Regions from separate parts of the Abiotrophia sp. genome, predicted to be linked through region 2. Evidence: predicted binding sites of a transcription regulator. Region 2 holds the regulator's gene; the other holds the start of a gene.
The links. The regulator Rex, encoded in region 2, represses fermentation and respiration genes when NADH is low (regulators of the CRP and FNR family bind a similar motif). The targets are predictions, from matches to a motif close to TTGTGAANTANTTCACAA.

Region 1: a site for Rex is predicted at 5,945-5,962, ahead of ACO53F_RS05815 (zinc-dependent alcohol dehydrogenase family protein). Genes of this name have one in related genera too.

What each region holds. Positions count from the first base shown of each region.
Region 1 is NZ_DBHIRJ010000006.1:25,358-35,849, reverse strand. Features, by position in the region: gene adhE (bifunctional acetaldehyde-CoA/alcohol dehydrogenase) at 1-2,022, opposite strand, end outside; gene ACO53F_RS05825 (ABC-F family ATP-binding cassette domain-containing protein) at 2,419-3,960, opposite strand; gene ACO53F_RS05820 (NAD-dependent protein deacylase) at 4,024-4,773, opposite strand; gene ACO53F_RS05815 (zinc-dependent alcohol dehydrogenase family protein) at 4,859-5,920, opposite strand; gene lepA (translation elongation factor 4) at 6,070-7,902, opposite strand; gene ACO53F_RS05805 (helix-turn-helix domain-containing protein) at 8,288-8,509, opposite strand; gene ACO53F_RS05800 (hypothetical protein) at 8,509-9,057, opposite strand; gene ACO53F_RS05795 (hypothetical protein) at 9,224-9,364, opposite strand; gene ACO53F_RS05790 (hypothetical protein) at 9,531-9,869, opposite strand; gene ACO53F_RS05785 (hypothetical protein) at 9,859-10,185, opposite strand; gene ACO53F_RS05780 (glucosaminidase domain-containing protein) at 10,471-10,492, opposite strand, start outside.
Region 2 is NZ_DBHIRJ010000009.1:69,631-80,122, forward strand. Features, by position in the region: gene ACO53F_RS08055 (PTS transporter subunit EIIC) at 1-377, shown strand, start outside; gene ACO53F_RS08060 (MupG family TIM beta-alpha barrel fold protein) at 374-1,402, shown strand; gene ACO53F_RS08065 (redox-sensing transcriptional repressor Rex) at 1,714-2,376, shown strand; gene ACO53F_RS08070 ((deoxy)nucleoside triphosphate pyrophosphohydrolase) at 2,426-2,836, opposite strand; gene ACO53F_RS08075 (cation-translocating P-type ATPase) at 3,167-5,842, shown strand; gene ACO53F_RS08080 (nuclease-related domain-containing protein) at 6,491-7,429, opposite strand; gene ACO53F_RS08085 (Cof-type HAD-IIB family hydrolase) at 7,582-9,270, shown strand; gene ACO53F_RS08090 (L,D-transpeptidase family protein) at 9,352-10,492, shown strand, end outside.

The sequences.
Region 1 (10,492 bases), on a different contig from region 2:
AGAGGTATAAGCTTCCACTGCGTGAGTCAAGACGTCCATACCAGTATCAGCAGTAACGGATGCAGGAACTGTCAAGACAAAGGCTGGGTCTACGATGGCGATGGTTGGTGTCAAGGAGTAGTCAGCCAATGGATATTTACGGTTATTCTTCTTATCAGAGATAACGGCAAATGGTGTTACTTCAGACCCGGTACCAGAAGTGGTTGGAATCCCAACGTACTTAGCCTTTTTACCCAATTCTGGGAAGCGGAAGGCACGTTTACGGATATCCATAAATTTCTGTACTAAATCACGGAAGTCAACTTGAGGTTGTTCGTAGAACATCCACATTACTTTAGCCGCGTCCATTACAGACCCCCCACCTAAAGCGATGATGGTATCTGGTTGGAATTCACGCATGAGGGCTGCCCCGCGTTCAACCGTTGTAATATCTGGATCTGGTTCAACATCTGAGAAGATGGTGTAGGTAACTTTCTTAGGACGGAGGGAGAGTTGTTCGATGACACGGTGTACGAAACCTAATTTGAACATAGCATCATCCGTAACAATCATAACTTTCTCTACATCCTTCATCTTTTGCAGATATTGGATGGAGTCACGTTCGAAGTAGATTTTTGAAGGTACTTTAAACCATTGCATATTATTTCTACGTCTCCCCACTTTTTTGATGTTTAACAAGTTAACGGCGCTGACGTTGTTGCCAACAGAGTTGCGACCATAAGTCCCACAACCCAAGGTTAAGGATGGCAAGAAGGCGTTATATACGTCACCAATTCCCCCGAAAGTAGATGGCGCGTTCCAGATAACACGAATTGCCTTAACTTCACGACCGAAGTCTTTAGCCAGTTGCTCGTTACGTGTATGGATAGCAGCAGAGTGACCCAAACCATGGAATTCAACCATTTGACGAGACTTAGCAATCCCATCTTCCGTATTTTCTGATTTCAATACCGCAATAATTGGTGAGAGTTTTTCACGAGTTAATGGTTCTTTTGGCCCTACTTCACTTACTTCAGCAGCGAGAATGTTGGTGCCTTCTGGTACACTGAAGCCAGCTTGTTCTGCAATCCAAGCAGCTGGTTTACCCACGATATCGGCGTTCAATTTGCCTTCTGCACAGTTCTTGCTGTTAGCTTTTACGCCGAAGCAGTAGTTTTCTAACAAGGCTTTTTCTTTCTTGTTAACGAAGTAAACATGGTAAGACTCAAATTCTTTCTTGAATTCAGCGTAAACTTCTTTATCCACAATGGCAGCTTGCTCAGAAGCACAGACCATCCCGTTGTCGAAAGACTTAGACATGATAATGTCGTGAGCAGCTTGTTGAATGTTAGCTGTTTTTTCTACGTATGCAGGTACGTTACCAGCCCCTACCCCTAAAGCAGGCTTGCCGCATGAGTAAGCGGCACGAACCATGGCGTTACCACCAGTTGCTAAGATCGTCGCAATCCCTGGGTGATTCATAAGTGCAGAAGTTGCTTCCATAGATGGTAAAGTAATCCATTGGATACAGTTCTTGGGTGCCCCTGCTGCTACTGCCGCATCGTAAACCACTTTGGCTGCGTGAGCAGAAGATTCTTGTGCAGATGGGTGGAAGGCAAAGACGATTGGGTTACGCGTCTTCAATGAAATCAAAGATTTGAAAATCGCGGTAGAAGTTGGGTTGGTGGTTGGGGTAATCCCCGCTACAACCCCGACAGGTTCAGCAATCAAGGTTAAACCAGTCACATCGTCTTCTGAGATGATGCCAACTGTTTTAGTGTGACGCATGTTGTTAACCACGTGCTCGCAGGCAAAGAGGTTCTTAGTTGCCTTATCTTCGAATACCCCACGACCTGTTTCGTCAAGCGCGTGCTTAGCCAAGACCCCGTGTTGGTCTAAGGCTGCAACTGAGGCTTTAGCCACAATGTAGTCTACTTGTTCTTGGTCTAAGAGACGGAACTCGTCAAGAGCGACTAAGCCTTTTTGGACAAGCTCATCAACATGGGCTTGAGCCTCTAACTTCTTATCTTCTTTTTCAACCATGGATGTTCCTCCTAAGTTCTTTTTATTTACATCTTCATCATACGCTTTTGTTTTCAAAAAGTAAAGCACTTGTTCAAGTTCAAACGATAAAAAATTTTATATTGACGGTCTTTTTTTGTAAATGAGCATGTATGAAAACTAGGCACAATGTGAAGGTTGTTTTCAAAACGTTTTCAAATATTGACCTATCAGTATTTCAACTAAATGCTTATGTGAATAGAAAACCTTATCATTTTAAATAAAATACTCGGGTTACTCATATAAAATATTATATATTCTCTATTCGTTTTTTAGATTCACAAACACTTTGTGAAAATGAGTTTATAAAATAATCTTGATATATCGGCATTAATCCATGAAAAAAAGCCAAAGTGAACAAACTTTGGCTTTGGCTTGTTAAAATTGATTGAAGTCCCAAATTTGGTCGACCCAACCTTGATAAAATTCAGGTTCGTGGCAAACCATGAGGATACTGCCCTTGTATTCTTTGAGGGCTCGAGCCAATTCTTCCTTGGCATCGACGTCCAAGTGGTTGGTCGGCTCGTCCAAGATCAAGACATTATGGGGAGCATTCATAAGTAAGCAAAGGCGGACCTTGGCCTGCTCTCCCCCACTTAGGACTTGAATTTGGCTTTCGATGTGCTTAGAAGTCAGGCCACAACGCGCTAAGGCAGCGCGAACTTCAGCCTGGTTCATAGCTGGGAAAGCATTCCAAACAGCTTCTAAGGGCGTCTGACGATTACCTGAAGCAACTTCTTGTTCGAAGTAACCAATTTCCAAGTAATCACCCTGCTCTACTTGGCCAGCTAAGGCCGGAATAAGCCCCATGAGACTCTTGAGTAAAGTTGTCTTCCCAATCCCGTTGGCCCCGATGATAGCCACCTTCTGGTTACGTTCAAAGACTAGGTCCAGCGGCTTGGTCAGGGGCTGGCTATAACCAATTTCTAACTGATTAGCTTCGAAGATGAAACGGCCAGGGGTCCGTGCAGACTGGAAGTCAAATTTTGGCTTAGGTTTCTCGCCTTGTAGCTCAATGACTTCCATCTTATCTAATTTCTTCTGACGGGACATGGCCATATTGCGCGTTGCTACTCGGGCCTTGTTGCGGTTGACGAAGTCCTTGAGGTCCGCTATTTCCTTCTGTTGGCGTTCATAGGCCGCTTCTAGCTGGGCACGCTTCATGGCGTGGACCGCTTGGAAGTTCTCATAGTCGCCAACATAACGACTGAGCTTGAGGTTTTCCACATGATAGATAATGTTAATGACACTATTAAGGAATGGAATATCATGGGAAATTAAGATAAAGGCATTTTCGTAGTTTTGCAAGTAACGTTTAAGCCACTCGATATGTTCGGCATCCAAGTAGTTGGTCGGCTCGTCCAAGAGTAAGATGTCGGGCTTTTCTAAGAGTAACTTAGCCAATAAGACCTTAGTCCGCTGTCCCCCACTCAGTGAGGTGACGTCTGTGTCTAAACCAAAGGCGGTAATTCCAAGAGCACGAGCCACTTCTTCAATTTTAGCATCCAAGGTATAGAAATCGTGGACTTCCAGGCGTTCTTGTAGCTCCCCTACTTCCTTTAATAGGTCTGCCATGGTTTGGTCATCAGCGGTCGCCATCTCTTCATAGGCCTCGCTAATGCGGGCTTCAATGGCAAATAAATCATCAAAGGCCATGCGTAAGACATCGCGAATGGTTTGACCAGGCTTAAGGACGCTGTGTTGGTCTAGGTAGCCAGTTGTAACATACTTGGCCCACTCTACCTTGCCTTCATCTGGCACTTGCTTACCTGTTACAATGTTCATGAAGGTTGATTTCCCTTCACCATTGGCCCCAATCAGGCCGATATGTTCCCCTTTGAGTAGGCGGAAGGAGACATCTTCGAAGATGGCCCGATCGCCGAATCCATGGGTAAGATTTGATACGCTTAAGATACTCATGTCTTTCCTCCAAATTGACAGTTCCTTCCTATTATAGTCTATTCTGTCTGCTTTGAATAGGCCCTATTGACCTAGAAGCACTAATTGGCTGAAAACCTGCCCAATAGGAGCATGAATAACTAAATCTGCCCAGTCATCCTGAGGAATAGCCTCTTTGTTAATGACCACCAAATGCTTGCCCTTAAAGTATTGCAGTAGACCTGCAGCCGGATAGACGACTAAAGAAGTACCGCCTACTATCAAGGTATCGGCCCGCTGAATAGCTGAAATGGCCTGGTCAAAGACTTCCATATTAAGCGACTCTTCATATAGGGTAACATCTGGTTTAAGCACGCCGCCACAATGAGGACAGCGCGGAATGCCCTGACTATCATAAGCGTCAAGAAAGCTCTTAAGGTCATAGACTCTACCACATTCCTGACAAATATTACGATCAATGGTTCCATGAAGCTTGAGGACACCTTGACTACCTGCAGCTTCATGTAGGGTGTCAATATTCTGGGTAATGACAGCGTCTAAGTGGCCACTAGCCTCCAAACGCGCTAGAAAGTTATGGGCAGGATTTGGTTTAGCATGAGGGTAACTCAAATGCTTACGGTAAAAATCATAGAAAAGCTGGGGATATTTAAGATACATACTATGGCTAATCAGTTGTTCGGCTGAAAAGTTTCTTCCCAGATCTTGACTATAAACGCCCTGGGCACTGCGAAAATCAGGTATACCTGATTCTGTTGACACACCTGCGCCACCGAAAAAGACAAGATGCTGGCTATTATTAATAATGGTTTGTAGAGCCTGAATGGCTTCTTGCATAGGCTTACCTCCTATCTGCTCTTCTGATATAAAAAGTGACCGAGCCAAGGCCCAGTCACTTATAGTAAAAGCCATCCTTCTTAGCCTAGCTTTGTGGGCTAAGGTCATTTTCAATTAGGACCTTAATGGCATTATTCTTAGAGGCATCGCGGAAGACTTCATAAGCTTCTTCGATTTGAGACAATTTGAAGTAGTGGGTAACGAGTTCTTCAGGGTGAATCTTTTGCGCTTCTAAGGCTTGCAGCAGTTGTGGTGTGGTATTAGTTGACACCAAGCCGGTTGTCACGGTAATATTGCGAATCCAGAGACGGTCTAAGTCAAATTGTACAGGTACCCCATGGACACCCGCGTTAGCAATACGGCCGTCAACTGCAATAATCTTTTGGCAGAAGTCAAAGGATGCTGGAATCCCCACTGCTTCAATGGCCACATCAACCCCACGACCACCCGTTAAGTCAAAGATTTCCTTGATAGCTCTATCAGTATCGGAATTATTAACCTTATGGGTAGCGCCAAACTTGAGGGCGGTATCTAGGCGGTGTTCATCGATATCCACCATGATAATCTTAGCAGGAGAATAGAATTGAGCGGTTAAGAGTGAGCCCAAACCAACAGGTCCAGAACCAATAATGGCCACATTACAACCTGGCTCTACCCGACCTTTTAGGACCCCAATTTCATAACCCGTTGGTAGAATATCTGAAATCATAACCATGGCTTCATCACTAAGGCCTGCTGGTGGATTATAGAGGGTATTGTCTGCGTGTGGAACGCGGAGATATTCAGCCTGTGTGCCGTCGATTAAGTGGCCGAAGATCCAACCACCCTCATCTTCACAGTGGGCATAAATCCCCTTCTTACAGTAGTAACACTTACCGCAAGAGCAGACGCAAGAAACAATGACTTTATCGCCAGGCTTGAAGTTGGTCACACTGGAGCCAACTTCTTCGACAACCGCAATCCCCTCGTGTCCTAAAATCGTCCCACTTTGGACAGCTGGCACATCACCCTTGATGATGTGTAGGTCTGTCCCACAGATGGTCGTTTTAAGCATACGAACAATTGCATCCGTTGGCTTCAAGATGACAGGCTTTGGCTTGTCAACGAACTTTGCTAGGCCAGGTTCAACATAGGTGTATGCTTTCATAGTAGATCCTCCTTATTGTGAAATTTGTGAAATATACTACACTTATATTGTAAACCTTTTCTTGGGTGATTGCAAGCGATTTCCTAGTTATTCTGAGCTTCTTCTATACAAAAAAGCTCCCACCAAATCGGTTGGGAGCTTGATAGAATCTAATCTTCGTCCATTTGTAGGATAGCCATGAAGGCTTCTTGTGGAACTTCCACCGTCCCAATTTGTTTCATCCGCTTTTTCCCCTCTTTTTGTTTCTCGAGGAGCTTCTTACGACGGCTGACGTCCCCACCGTAGAGTTTAGCTGTTACGTCTTTACGTAGGGCCTTAATGGTGGTACGCGCTAGAATCTTATTACCGATAGCAGCCTGAACCGGCACTTCGAAGAGTTGTCGTGGGATGATGCCACGAAGTTTTTCTACTAATTCACGGCCACGACCGTAAGCAAAGTCCTTGTGGACAATCATGGAGAAGGCGTCAATCAGGTCGCCATTGAGCAGGATATCCATCTTAACTAGGTTAGATGGTTTGTAGCCAATTAATTCGTAGTCAAGGGATGCATAGCCTTTGGTATTGGATTTGAGCTTATCGAAGAAGTCATAGATGATTTCTGACAATGGTAACTCATAGACCACATTGACTCGGTAATCATCCAGATAATCCATGGTAATGAAGTTGCCCCGCTTACGCTGGCCGATATCCATGACCGCCCCAACGTATTCATTAGGCACCATAATGGAGGCCTTGACGTAGGGCTCGTAGATTTCATCGATGACGGTTTGATCTGGCATAGCAGACGGGTTATCCACGATGATTTCCTCACCATTGGTCTTTTTAACCTTGTAAATAACCGAAGGCGCTGTAGTAATCAGGTTGATGTCGAACTCACGTTCCAGACGTTCCTGGATAACGTCCATGTGCAGCAAGCCTAAGAAACCGGTACGGAAGCCAAAACCTAGGGCTTGAGAAGTTTCAGGCTCAAATTGTAAGGCTGCGTCATTAAGTTGGAGTTTTTCCAAGGCATCTCGTAAATCGTTATAGTCGTTAGACTCGACTGGATAGAGACCGCAGTAGACCATAGGATTGAGCTTACGGTAGCCGTCTAGTGGTTCTTGGGCCGGATTGTTGGCCAAGGTAATGGTATCCCCTACTCGCGTATCTTGAATGGTCTTAATGGAAGCCGTGATATAGCCCACATCCCCTACCATGAGATAGTCGCGTTGGACTGGTTTAGGACTGAAGACCCCTACTTCCACTACATCGAATTCTTTGCCGTTGGACATCAAACGAATCTTGTCGCCAGGTTTCACGACCCCGTTAATGACCCGGATATTCAAGACAACACCACGGTAGGAATCGTAGACAGAGTCGAAAATCAAGGCTTGAAGCGGCGCTTCTAGATCGCCCGGAGGGGCTGGTACCTTGTGGACGATTTGCTCCAGGATTTGGTCAATCCCAATACCGGATTTGGCTGACGCGAAAACGGCCTCACTAGCGTCAATCCCAATGACATCTTCAATTTCAACTTGAACACGCTCAGGATCAGCGGCTGGCAAGTCAATCTTGTTAATCACCGGCAGAATTTCCAAGTCGTTATCTAAAGCCAAATAAACGTTGGCTAGAGTCTGAGCTTCAATCCCCTGGGCGGCATCGACGACCAAGATAGCCCCTTCACAGGCTGCCAGTGAACGTGACACCTCATAGGTAAAGTCCACGTGCCCTGGGGTGTCAATTAGGTGGAAGATATACTCTTCCCCATCCTGAGCCTTATAGGTCAGTTCAACAGCGTTGAGTTTAATGGTAATGCCTCGCTCCCGCTCCAAGTCCATGGAGTCCAAGAGTTGGTCCTGCATTTCCCGGTCTGAAACCGTCTCCGTCAGTTGTAGAATACGGTCAGCCAAGGTTGATTTACCGTGGTCAATATGAGCGATAATGGAGAAGTTGCGAATTTTCTCCTGGCGGGCTCGGAGTGCTTGTAATTCTTGTGGATTCATAGGCTTCCTCTTTCGTACAAATTTATCTAGATAGGAGTGCCATCTGGCACTAATACACTGGTCTATTGTACCAAATTTTTGGCTCTAAGACTAGGGTTAAGCCAGGGAATGCTAACTAAAATTAAGAACAAAAAAGGCTGGAAGATTCCAGCCTTTAGACTTATTTGCCTTCAAACATATCAAGGTAAGGCCTAATTCAGACCAATACGGATAAACCTTTATATGACAGTGCTTCTAAAAGACTCAATCAGATACACAAAGATAAATGCTAGGTAAGTCTGCCCCATGAATGCCCCATGGAAGAACAGCGCCACAAAAGATTTTGCTGAGGTTAGCAAGTTAATTTTTAACTGTTGCATATTTTGCAACAGTTCGCGTATGCGCGTTAATGATTTTCATTTGGTAGCAATTCATCTTCTTCGCCATCGATGTACACCTCAGCAATCTTCATCAGTGTTGCAAGGGTTAAGTTTTCAAAGTCAGCTTTGCCTTGTCGATATCTTGAGATCGCGTTCCTTGAAATGCCTGTCTTTTGTTCGATAGAATAAGCAGAGATGCTGGTATCATCCAGCACCTCTTTTATTTTTTTTAGGTCTAGTGTTTTCATTATCGTTCTTCCTTTCTCTTAATATGACCAGTTTCAATTAAGATATCACCTCTTAAGTTAACTGTTCTCTCAATTGTAAACTCATAATTATCAATATCTTCCGGCTTCATAGTGTACTCTTTGTCAAAAGCTGTTAGTTTAACTAAAGGGGTGCCATCTTTTTTTGAATTGATATGTTCAACTTCCTTAGCAATTTCTATTAACTCTACAGTATTGTAAATAATTGATGTATAGCTGCATGTTTTCATTTCTTCTGTGATGTTTTCGGGGTAAGGGGCCAAGTCACCCACATATTTTAAGATGTACTCAATCACTTTTTTGATTTCTTCGTCCGAGTCTTTTCGACTGTCTAATTGATTATGTCCTTCCTTATGAAATTCTTCAACTATATCTCCATACACTCCGTAAAAATTTCCCCAGGAGTTTGACACACCTTGAATATTTCCTGTGCCTTTGTTAGCAAGAATCTTGCCATTCTTACCTGTGATGATGTAATTTACTTTTACTGGGCTTTTTAATTGTTCCATTACCATTTCAGATGTTAACATAATAAATCTCTCCTTAAATGTTTGATTATTTTTGTTTGTTTTTACTTCTTACGAATTGGTAGCACATCAATGATACCATCAATAATAACCATGCTTTCATCGTTCTGTTTGGTATGTTATAATTCAAGTGAGGACTAGGGGCTTTCGCCCCTTCCTCACTGAACAGCTATCTTCGATTCCTTTTGCTTGGTCGCTTGCGGTATCGTTTTGGCTGTTCTTTTTTGTTGCTTTTAAGTATCTCTATGATACTTGCTAGCCCCGCTAAGAACGCTCCGAGATAGCCAAGAAGTTCCATCGCTTCTTTCATACCTTTCTCCTTTCTTGTTTTGTTAAGGTCTTAATCAACCTTACAAACATATTATAACGTATATTTATGTGGACGTCAACTCTTTTTGACGAAAAAGTTTATTTTTATTCAAAAAAAAAGCCCCCAGGCAAAAGCCCAGGGGTGATGTCATAAAAAAGGTGGCTCATTACTTCATTGCTATTTTCTCTACCAAGGCCATCCGGCTAAGATAGTCGAGGCTTTCTACTTTGTTAGCTAAATCTTCGGCGCCGGGCATTTCTGTATCTCGGATGGAGTCCGGCAAATATCTAATTTTGTTACGATCAATAAAAGTACCTAATACGGCCTCACCTAGTATAACGAGGTCTCTTTCCGTTAACTCAATCTTTTCTGCTAACCCCATAAGAACGTTGTATCGTTCGATGGTGTCAGCCACCCTCCGGGAGAATGTTCTCCCGTCCGGGTTTTCGTACATATCTACCATCTGGTCACTTAGCCAGATGGTTTTTTTTCTGCTATTGCTCATTTTCTTCATCCTCTTCTAGTAAATCTTCTAACTCTTCAATCTTAGGAAATATAACATCGCAGATAAAATCGTCTTTTTCTTCGTCTGTTAAGTCATCTTTGATTCTACCGTCCGTATCTAGTAGTTCCCATTCTTGTAGGGTGTCACGCCAGTACTCTAATGATAGTGGAATTGTAAAAATCACTTCCTCCTCGTACTCAGAAAAACTCCCCTCTTGTCTAGTTCCATAGTTACCGTCGCGGAACAAATAAAACTCTGTTCCTTGTTGGGTCATTTCGTTAAATAGTGCGTTGGCAATTTCATTAATCTTTTCCATTTTAATTTCCTCCTCTGGCCCTCCTGGCCATCGCGATTTATTTGCAAGATTTACCTTACACTTATATAATAACTCAAGGTATGGTGTTTGTCAATACCTTTTATAAACTTTTTTTGGCTTTCTTGGAAAATATCCAAAACGTTGATACTAAGCTGTTTGCAAGGCATTGGAAGGCGCTTTGGAATTTACTTGGAAAATAAAAAAAGCTCCAGGTCAAAGCCTGGAGCATGTCATAAAAAGCGTTCGGAATACCGGACTTATTTTGTTTGGTCTAAAATATTAGACCTAGAATTTACCTACGATGTTG
Region 2 (10,492 bases):
AGGTCGGCGCGGGTCTAGCCCTCTACCTCAAATCACGCAACAAACGTCTGAGACAATTAACTCGTGACTCCTTGCCAGTCGGCATCCTAGGGATTGGTGAACCCATGATGTATGCCGTGACTTTACCTCTAGGTAAACCATTTATTACGGCCTGCTTGGGCTCAGGTCTGGGAGGTATCCTAGCGGTCCTCTTCCATCTAGGGGCTGTCTCCCAAGGGGTGTCTGGTCTCTTCGGCTTGCTGATTATGGTGCCGGGCACACAAATCTCCTATGTCATCGCCATGTTAGGGGCTTATCTAGGTGGCTTTGTCTTGACCTGGTTCTTCGGGGTGGATGAAGCTCGAATTGCTCAAGTCTATGGTGGCGATTCACAATGAGAGGACAGGTAGTCGGCTTTTCCTTCTATACTAATCAGACCCTAGACGACAATCTGGCTCGGATTGACCGTTTTAGTCAGCAGGGCTTTGGCTATGCCTTTACCAGTCTTAACCTAACCCCTCATTATAAGCCGGTTGAGCTTGACTTGCTCATGGCGGCCTGCCATGAAAAGGGGGTCCAGGTCATGGCGGACATTAATGAGGGCAGTCTAGACCGTTATGGCCTGGACCGCCTACAAGCCTGGGGCTTTGGCTCCTTGCGGGTGGATGCTGGACTGACGCCCCAGCAGATGGCCGTCCTCAGCCAGTCCAGTCACCTGGTCCTTAATGCTTCGACTATTACGGGAAGCTTGCTAGAAGCCTTAGCTCAAGCAGGGGTGGCCCTGGGCCGGGTCTGGGCTGCCCATAACTATTATCCCAAGGTCTATAGTGGCCTCAGCCAAGACTATGTTCTGGCCCAAAACCAAAGACTGCATGCCTTAGGCATTCCCTGTCTAGCCTTTGTCAGTGGCCAGGTGGCTAGGGGCCCTTACTTTGATGGCCTCTGCACCGTCGAGCAGACCCGCCATTGGCCAAGTCAGCAGGCGGCCCTCTATCTCTTGTCACAATGCCAAGTGGACCGGGTCTACATAGGGGATTGTGATGTCAGCCAAGATCAACTGAGTCGTCTGGCCAGTCTTAATGATGGTCTAGTAGAGTTGCGGGCCCAGGCTCCGCAAGTCTTGCTAGATCAAGTCTGGTCTAACCGGCCGGATCCCAGCGATTGGGTCATCCGGGCCTCAGAAACCCGCCAAGCCTTGCGTGGGCAAGAAGTGGTAGGCCAGTCTGGGCCTCGTCAGCGAGGGGATCTGGTCCTGGGCCGAGCCAACTATGGCAGCTATGCCAATGAACTGGAAATTTGCCTGACCGACTTGCCAGCGGATGACCGCCAGGCCATTGTCGGTCAGGTGGTTAGCTCAGATTTAGGCCTCCTGGACTATATTCGGGGCGACTGGTCTCGCTTTCGTTTGTCACTGAGCGAATAAAACAACCCCCATTGTGGCTAGAATAAGGCCATAATGGGGGTTGAATATTTAGCGAAAAAAGCCAAGTTGAAAAGGTTTGCTCTATGAGAAAGACTCTCATCGTTCCCTTCGTCACATAAAAACCACCTAGAGAAGTTCGTGCTATCACGTAAATGAAAGCGTGATAAGGCAGGAGTACGACAATTATTACTGAACTATAATAATTGTATTAAGTTCACCCCTAAATAATGGAGTCTGACCTAGTAAGGTGGTATACTAAAGATATCGACCGGAGAATAAGCAAAATATTTTTATGTGAAAGAAGTGATCAAATGCGTAGAGAAATACCAAAAGCAACTGTGAACCGGCTTCCAATTTACCATCGTTACTTACGATTCTTACAGAATGCCGGAAAAAAGCGGATTTCGTCTACTGAACTCAGTGATGCGGTGAAAGTGGATAGTGCGACCATTCGTCGTGACTTCTCATACTTCGGCGCCTTGGGTAAACGGGGCTATGGCTATGATGTTGATTACTTATTAGACTTCTTCACCAAGACCCTGAACCAAGACCGTCTGACTTCTGTAGCCCTTATTGGGGTAGGGAATCTAGGGAATGCGCTCCTGCATTATAATTTCCGCAAGAATAATAATGTGCGGATTGGGGCGGCCTTCGAAGTAGACCCTAAATTGATTGGAACCATTCAATCGGGTGTGCCAGTCTATTCAATTGATGAGTTGGAAGAGCAATTAGAAGCCCAAGGCATTGAAATTGCCCTCTTAACGGTGCCACAAGAAGAGGCGCCAATAGCGGTAGAACGTTTAGTGGCAGCAGGTATCAAAGGGATTCTCAACTTCACGCCATTGCGTTTCGATGTGCCAAGTCATGTTCGTATGCAACACGTGGACTTAACCAATGAGCTGCAAACCTTGATTTATTTCATCGACAGCAACATGCATCAGCATGATGACTTTGTTGATTTCCGCAGACATTAAAATAAAGGCGACTAGGACTGGGTCCTGGTCGCCTTTGTTTTGTCTATCTCTATAGTGAGGAGCCTTCTTGGGCCAAGAGCTGAGCCGCTGGAATATCGACGGGTGCCCATTCTAGGCTCATGAGGTCTTGGGGCTGGACCCAACGGCTAGCCTGGTGCTCGAGCAGGGTCAGACTGCCAGATAGAATCTTAGCCTTGTAAACCGCCAGCTGAATCGTGGCGAATTCGTAGGTGTATTCCGCCGTCGTCACCCAGTCACCCACTTCAATTTCGAGGGTCAGTTCTTCCTTAATTTCCCGCGCCAGAGCTTGGGCTTCTGTCTCGCCAGCTTCTAGTTTGCCACCGGGAAATTCCCAGAGTCCGGCTAGGCTCATTTGCTGGCCACGCTGGAGGCAGAGGACCTGGCCATCTTGGATAATGGCGGCGCCTACTACACGAATGATTTTGCCTGTCTTTGTCATGTCAATCCCTCCTCATTTCTTCACTCCTATCCTAGCGCGTCCGGCCTCTATCGTCAAGATCGCCGCTTATGTCAAAGCCAAAATAGCAAGTGTTTTTTTCTTGCTTTTTTGGTAGCTTATCTCTATAATAGTAAGAGTAATATAACCATTGACTTCATAAGGGAGTAACTAGAGCCTAGCTCGTTGGTATCAACAAATATGTAGCATCTGCTGCTGGTACTGACTGAAATAGTGAGACTTATGCTGATTCACTCGTTGGGTGGCGGCATAAGTCTTTTTTTACAAGCTGGGGCGGCCAGCATGAAGGAATGGATCAAATAGGAGGTTACTATGTCAACAAAATTATCAGCCTTTAACCAAGAGGCGCAAGCCGTCATTGACAGCTTAGAAAGCCATGTTGAGACGGGCTTGACAGCTGCAGTGGCTGCGCAACGCTTGGAAGAGTTCGGTCCTAATGAACTCAAGGCCGAAGCTCATTCAACCCTCTTGCAGAAGTTTATTGAGCAATTCAAGGACTTCATGATTATCATCCTCTTGATTGCGGCGGCTGTCTCCTTCGTGGCCAGCCACGAGTGGCACGACGCGGTCATCATTCTCCTAGTGGTGGTGCTTAACGCCATTATGGGGGTAGTCCAAGAAGCCAAGGCTGAAGAAGCCATTGACGCCCTCAAGGAAATGGCCTCACCTGACGCCCGTGTCCGCCGTGATGGCAATGTCATGACCGTTAAGTCTCATGACTTGGTGCCAGGCGACATCGTCTTATTGGAAGCTGGAGATATTGTACCAGCGGATATGCGTTTGATTGAAGCCAACTCACTCAAGGTTGAAGAAGCAGCCTTGACTGGGGAATCGGTGCCAGTTGATAAGGACATCAGCGTGATTGCAGAAGAAGGTGCCGGGATTGGGGACCGCCATAACATGGTCTTCTCTAGCACCAATGTAACTTACGGTCGTGCTTTAGCCATTGTAACAGCAACTGGGATGAATACCGAAGTCGGCCATATCGCCAGCATGTTAGCGAGCGCGGAGAAAACCAAGACCCCATTGCAACGCGACCAAGACCGTTTGGGTAAGACCTTGACTATTATGATCTTAGTCATTGCGGCTGTGACCTTCATCGTTGGCTTGTTGCGTGGCCGTCAGATTACTGACATGCTCTTAGTATCTATTTCCTTGGCCGTAGCTGCTATTCCGGAAGGCTTGCCAGCTATTTCGACCATTATCCTATCTATCGGGACCCAAACCATGGCTGACCGTAAGGCTCTGGTTCGGACCTTGCCTGCCGTTGAGACCTTGGGTGGGACCCAAATTATCTGTTCCGATAAGACGGGGACCTTGACCCTTAACAAGATGACCATTGAAAAAGCCTACTATGATGGGGTTCTCCACAAGGCCTCTGAAGACTTAGATTTAGATTTACCGCTCTTACGTTCCATTGTCTTGGCTAACGACACGGAAGTGGACGCCGAAGGTAATTTGATCGGGGATCCAACCGAGACTGCCATGGTTAAGTTTGCCTTAGACAAGGGCTATCCTTTGGCTGAACGCTTGGCTAGCTTCCCACGGGTGGGCGAGATTCCATTTGACTCTACCCGTAAATTGATGACGACAGTTCACCCGCTAGCGGATGGTCGCTACCTGGTAGCCACCAAAGGGGCGCCAGACCAATTGCTCAAACGCTGCCTTCATAAGGACTTTGGCGGCCAAGTGACCGACTTGACCGATGCTGATCGCCAAGCTATCTTGACCGAAAATACAGGCATGGCGCGTCAGGCCTTACGTGTCTTGGCAGGGGCTTATAAGATTATTGATCAATTGCCTAGCAAGTTCGAATCTGAGGAATTAGAACATGACTTAATCTTTGCTGGTTTGGTCGGTATGATTGACCCTGAGCGTCAAGAAGCTGCGGATGCTATTGCTGTAGCCAAAGGGGCCGGCATGCGGACCGTCATGATTACCGGTGACCACGCTGAAACCGCGCAAGCTATTGCGGAACGTCTAGGCATCTTGAATCCAAACGAAGACAACCACCATCACGTCATGACCGGGGCCGAGCTCGATTCTATTTCTGATCAAGAATTAGAAGCGCGTGTTCAAGACTTGTCAGTCTACGCCCGCGTATCGCCTGAGCACAAGGTGCGTATTATCAAGGCTTGGCAGTCTAAAGGTAAGACGGTTTCCATGACCGGGGATGGGGTCAACGATGCGCCTTCCCTCAAACAAGCAGATATCGGGGTCGGCATGGGGATTACTGGGACCGAAGTGTCCAAGGGCGCTTCTGATATGGTCCTTGCTGACGATAACTTTGAAACCATCGTCGTGGCGGTTGAAGAAGGGCGTAAGGTCTTCGCCAACATCCAGAAGGCTGTCCAATATCTCTTGTCAGCTAACTTGGGTGAGGTCATTACCCTCTTCGTAGCCACCTTATTAGGTTGGACCATCTTGCAACCTGTTCATATCTTATGGATAAACTTAGTGACAGACGTCTTCCCAGCCATCGCTTTGGGGATGGAAAAAGCCGAGCCAGATGTGATGAATCGTCCGCCACGGACTAAGGAATCTAGCTTCTTATCTAACGGTATTCTGCCAAGTATCCTCTATCAAGGGGTCTTGGAAAGTGCCTTGACCCTCTTCATCTACCAGTTAGCCCGTCAATGGTACCACCAAGAAAACTTGGCCGAAACCATGGCCTTTGCGACCTTAGGTTTGATTCAACTCTTCCATGCTTTCAACGTCAAGTATGTCTTCACCTCTCTCTTCACAGGGAAAGCCTTCGATAACAAGTTCCTCAACGGTGCCAGCCTCTTATCAGCTGCTATGTTGCTAGGCGTTATCATCATTCCAGGCATCAACGACTTCTTCGACGTGACTGCGCCAACCCTACCACAATGGGGCTTGGTACTCGCTGTATCCTTCAGCATCATTGTGTTAGTTGAACTCATCAAGTGGGGCCTACGCGCTAGTGGCCTAGCTGACAAGTTAAGCAAACAAGAAAGCAAATCATAAGAAAAAGGCCTGCCACCTCTGACCTAGCTCGGAGGTGGCTTTTTTGTTGAAGTGCCAAGACAAAGGCGCGCCATGTCGCATTGGGAATCCGCCATGTCGTGTTGGACCTCCAACGCGACGTGGCACGAGCTCCAAGGGTCCGAATCCGCCCAAAAGGGAGTAAAAAGAGCGCGCCACGTCGCATTGGTAGCCTGCCATGTCGCGTTGGGCCTCCAACGCGACGTGGCTCCACCTCAAAGGCGCCAAAACTACCCAAAAGGGAGCAAAACGAGCGCGCCACGTCGCATTGGAAGTGCGCCATGTCGCGATGGGCCTCCAATACGACGTGGCACGAGCTCCAAGGGTCCGAATCCCCCCGAAAGAGAGCAAAACGAGTGCGCCACGTCGCATTGGGAGTGCGCCATGTCGCGATGGGCCTCCAACGCGACGTGGCACGAGCTTCAAGGGTCCGAATCCACCCAAAAGAGAGCAAAACGAGCGCGCCATGTCGCATTGGGAGGTCGCCATGTCGTGTTGGGCCTCCAACGCGACGTGGCTCGAGCCCAAATAGTCCGAATCCGCCCAAAAGAGAGCAAAACGAGTGCGCCATGTCGCATTGGGAGGTCGCCATGTCGCGATGGACCTCCAACGCGACGTGGCTCCCAAACTTCAGACTCCATCATACTGTGACAGGCACTGATAAACGGTGGCATAGTCATTTTGGTAGCAAGCGTGGTGGCCTTTGTGGAGTGGGTGGAAGTGTTGAGCTAGTTGGCGTTGCAGGGTACGGTCCAATTGCTTGCTTCCCATATAGTTGGAAATTGCCGAGCGACTCAGCGGCAGGTCATGATTTAACAAGGCCCACTCACAGATGCTACGCAAACAGGCGGCTGCCTTATCTTCCCAAAACCCGCAATGCGGGCAGGAAACCTTATAACGACTGCAACTCATGCCCAGCCGCAAGCACCGGGGGCAGCCAATGCCGCTTAGCAGAGTTTGACTCTCGATGGAAGTCAGTTGGCGCGGCCGATAGGGGCTGGCATGTTGGAGTGGTCTCAGTAAATCTAAGACTAGTTGCTGGCGCCGACTGCAAGGCTGACCTGCCACCTGGTCGGCCAGCTCCTGAAGCCAAGCTAGCGCCTGCGGCCACAGCATGTATTGCTCCGAATCTAAGCCCTCGACCTGCAAATGGTCTTGGCTGAAAATCAACTTGGACACTATCTGACAGTCTAATCGCTGGCTCCTTAGAAATTGCTGGAGCAGGCTCTGGGCTCGGGCCACTTGCCCCAGTAAGTCGTGCTGATAAGGCCGCCCGTTGAGTCTGGAAGCAAATCCCTGATAGAGAAAATGCCCGCCATAATGCTTGATTTCCACCAGGTAGAGCCTCTGGGGCACCAGCAAAAGCCCGTCGATTTGCGTGCCCTTTCCCAGGGGAATCCACAAATCAGTCAGGTAAAAGGCAGCCAACCCCAAGTCTTGAATCACTTGGGCAAGCCGTGCCTCGCCCTCTAAGCCAGTCAGGAGGCGCAGGTAGTCTGCCTGGTCCTCCTGGGATAAGTGGCCTCTTTGCTTGATAAGCTGATAAAATCTTGCCTCTTGATGGTACATAGCGCTTCCTCCTTCTTATATAAATACCCCAAAAGGCTCCTTCTCGCACCAAATCCAGACCTAAAAGTTTGATGAGAAGGGCTGGGTCTTTTGCTTTTAAGTCTTTTCCATTATAATAGACAGTGAATAAGTCAGGAGAAGGAGACAGGACTATGTTGAATGAGATGATGCACCGGCCAGTGGTCATGCAGAAGATAATCGACTTGATGCGGGAGGGGCAACTGCCTTTTGAAGGAGTCGTAGGTCAGTTGGAGGCCTTTGCTAATGCCAATGGGATTCCGGTGGTCCCTCACGAAACAGCCAAGTTCTTGGACTTTTTCTGTGCTACAACCCAGCCGCAACAAATCCTGGAAATCGGGACCGCCATTGGCTTTTCGGCTAGTCTTATGGCTCAACACCTAGCATCTGACGGCCACTTAACCACGATTGACCGCTACGCCCTCATGTTTGAACGGGCTAAGTCCAATTTTGAGCAGGCCGGTCTGGCGGATAAGGTGACAGTCCTAGAAGGGGATGCGGCTGATATCCTGCCTACCTTACCGGCTAATCACTATGATCTGATTTTTATGGATAGTGCCAAGGCCAAGTACTTGGAGTTCTATCCTTACTGTATGCGTCTGCTTAAGATGGGGGGCGTCCTATTGATTGATGATGTCCTGCAAGCGGGCACCATCATGGATGCCTTAGATACACGGCCTAAGCGCGTGCGCAAGATTCATCGCAAGCTCAATGAACTCTTCCAAGCCGTCTTGACCGATCAAAATCAACGGGCCTGCCTCCTGCCTTTAGGCGATGGACTGCTCATGGTCCGCAAGGAAAAGGAAATAGAGGTAGAGGACTTCCTAGCCACCCAATGGGATAAGACCTGGTGCCAACAAGTGGCAGAAAAAGCCGAGTCCAAACGCCAAGCGGCGGCGCCTGCCCTTAACGAGTTCCAACAAATGGCCGCCGAACAAATAGAAGACAGCAAGGAATCTGGCCAAGAACTAGCTCAGGATATTGGCTTAATCGCCATTGACCTAGATGGCACCCTGCTGACCAACCAAAAAACCATTAGTGCCACCAACGTCGCCACCCTGGCTCGGGCGCATGAGGCCGGCATTAAGATTGTCATCTGTACCGGTCGGACCCTGCCTGGGGTGGATTTCTATGTGGCGGAGCTGCCTTTCTTAACTGAGTCGGACTTTATGATTCTGCAAAATGGGGCGCAAACCTTGTCGGCCCAGGCGCCTTTCCAATCGGTCTTCCAACGCTTCTTGACCCAAGCGGCGCGGCAACGGGCGCTGGAACTAGTGGCGCCCCTCAAGGACCAGGGTGCTCAGTTGGTGGCCTTTGACCGCGACCATATCTACCTAGTAGGGGATCCAACGCCTAATGCCTTGGTAGCTCGCGACGCCCAGTTTCTTAAAACAGACGTAACGCCAATCTCCGACGAAGACTTCCTGGCCAATAGCCAACTCAATAAGGCCATGATTCTGGCGCCGGAAGCAGTGCTAGATGCTTGGATTCCGACCATTGAGGCGACCGACTGGCAAGCTCTGTCCATGGTGCGGAGCCAGAAGGTTATCCTAGAATTTCTGCCGGTTGGTGTTTCTAAGGCTAGTGGATTAGACCAGTTGGCCCGTCACTTAGGTCTGCGTCCTGAGCAAGTCATGGCTCTAGGCGATGCGGCTAATGATGCTGAGATGTTAGATTTTGCCGGCTGTGCGGTAGCCATGGGCAATGCCTCAGACGACCTCAAAGCCAAGGCTGACTTTGTGACTTTAACCAATGAAGAAGATGGCGTTTCACATGCCATTGAGACCCTCATATTACAAAAGAAACAAAATCATATAGAATAATTAATGGAAGGGTCAAAGAAAATTCACAATTCGATGCTAAAATCTGTATTTGAATAAGAGAAAAAGTGAGGACGAGAAATCATGAAAAAGGGATTGATCATTGGCTCGACAACAGTTTTATTATTAGCTGGTTTGGGCTACAGTGCCGGTGTAGGCTTCTACGCCCAGAAATTCCAGGCCAACACTAAATTTGGCTCCTTGGATATTTCCAACTTAACCTTAGCGGAAGCGGAGGATAAGATTGGTAAAGACCTTAACCAGAAGGAAGTGACCATTCTGGAAAATGGTAAGGAAGTAGGTCGCTTTACCTTAGAACAAGCAGGTGTCCAAGTAGATGCCAACAAGGCTTTGGAATCAGCCTATAATTCACAAGACCCAACCGGTTGGGTAGGTAGCTTCTTCAATACTACCGAATATAAGAACGTCTTGCTCAATCACGTGGCCTTTAACGATGAGAACCTAAGCAAGACCTTGGATGGCTTTGGCTTGAACAACCAAAACCGGACAGCGGCTGAAGATGCTAAAATCGAGTATTCTAACGGTCAAGGTTACCACGTCACCCCTGAAAAGGACGGGAACCAATTAGATATAGCCAAGGTTAAGGAACTGATTGTTTCTCAAGTGCAATCAGGTAACACCTCGGTTGAAATCAATTCGGCTTATCAAGCACCAAAAATCAAGAGTGACGATCCTAAGATTACCCAAGTCATGGATCAAATTAACAAGGTCGCGGATACCAAAATTACCTTGACTATCTCAGGCAAGGAAGAAGTCGTTCCTAAAGATAAAATCAATGACTGGATTCAATTCGATGAGTCTAATAACTTGGTAGTAGACCAAAGCAAGGTTCAAGACTATGTTAAGGAACTCAACACCAAATACGCGACCATCAATAAAACGCGTAAATTTGCTTCAACCTTATCTGGGGTTGTCGATGTAGAGCCAGGGACCCTAGGTTGGTCCATTGACTCCGAGACAGAAGCAGAGAAGATTGTAGCAGACCTTAACAAGGGTGGTACCATCAAGCGTGAACCAACGGTTGTTGGGACGGGTTATGCCGACAAGGAAAATGATATCGGTCCAAGCTATGTCGAAGTCGACATTGCCCACCAAATGATGTTTATTTACAAGGATGGTAAGAAGGTACTGGAAACACCAGTCGTAACCGGTCGCCCTGGGACGACCACTATCCCCGGGGCCTACGCGGCTTGGAACAAGGAGT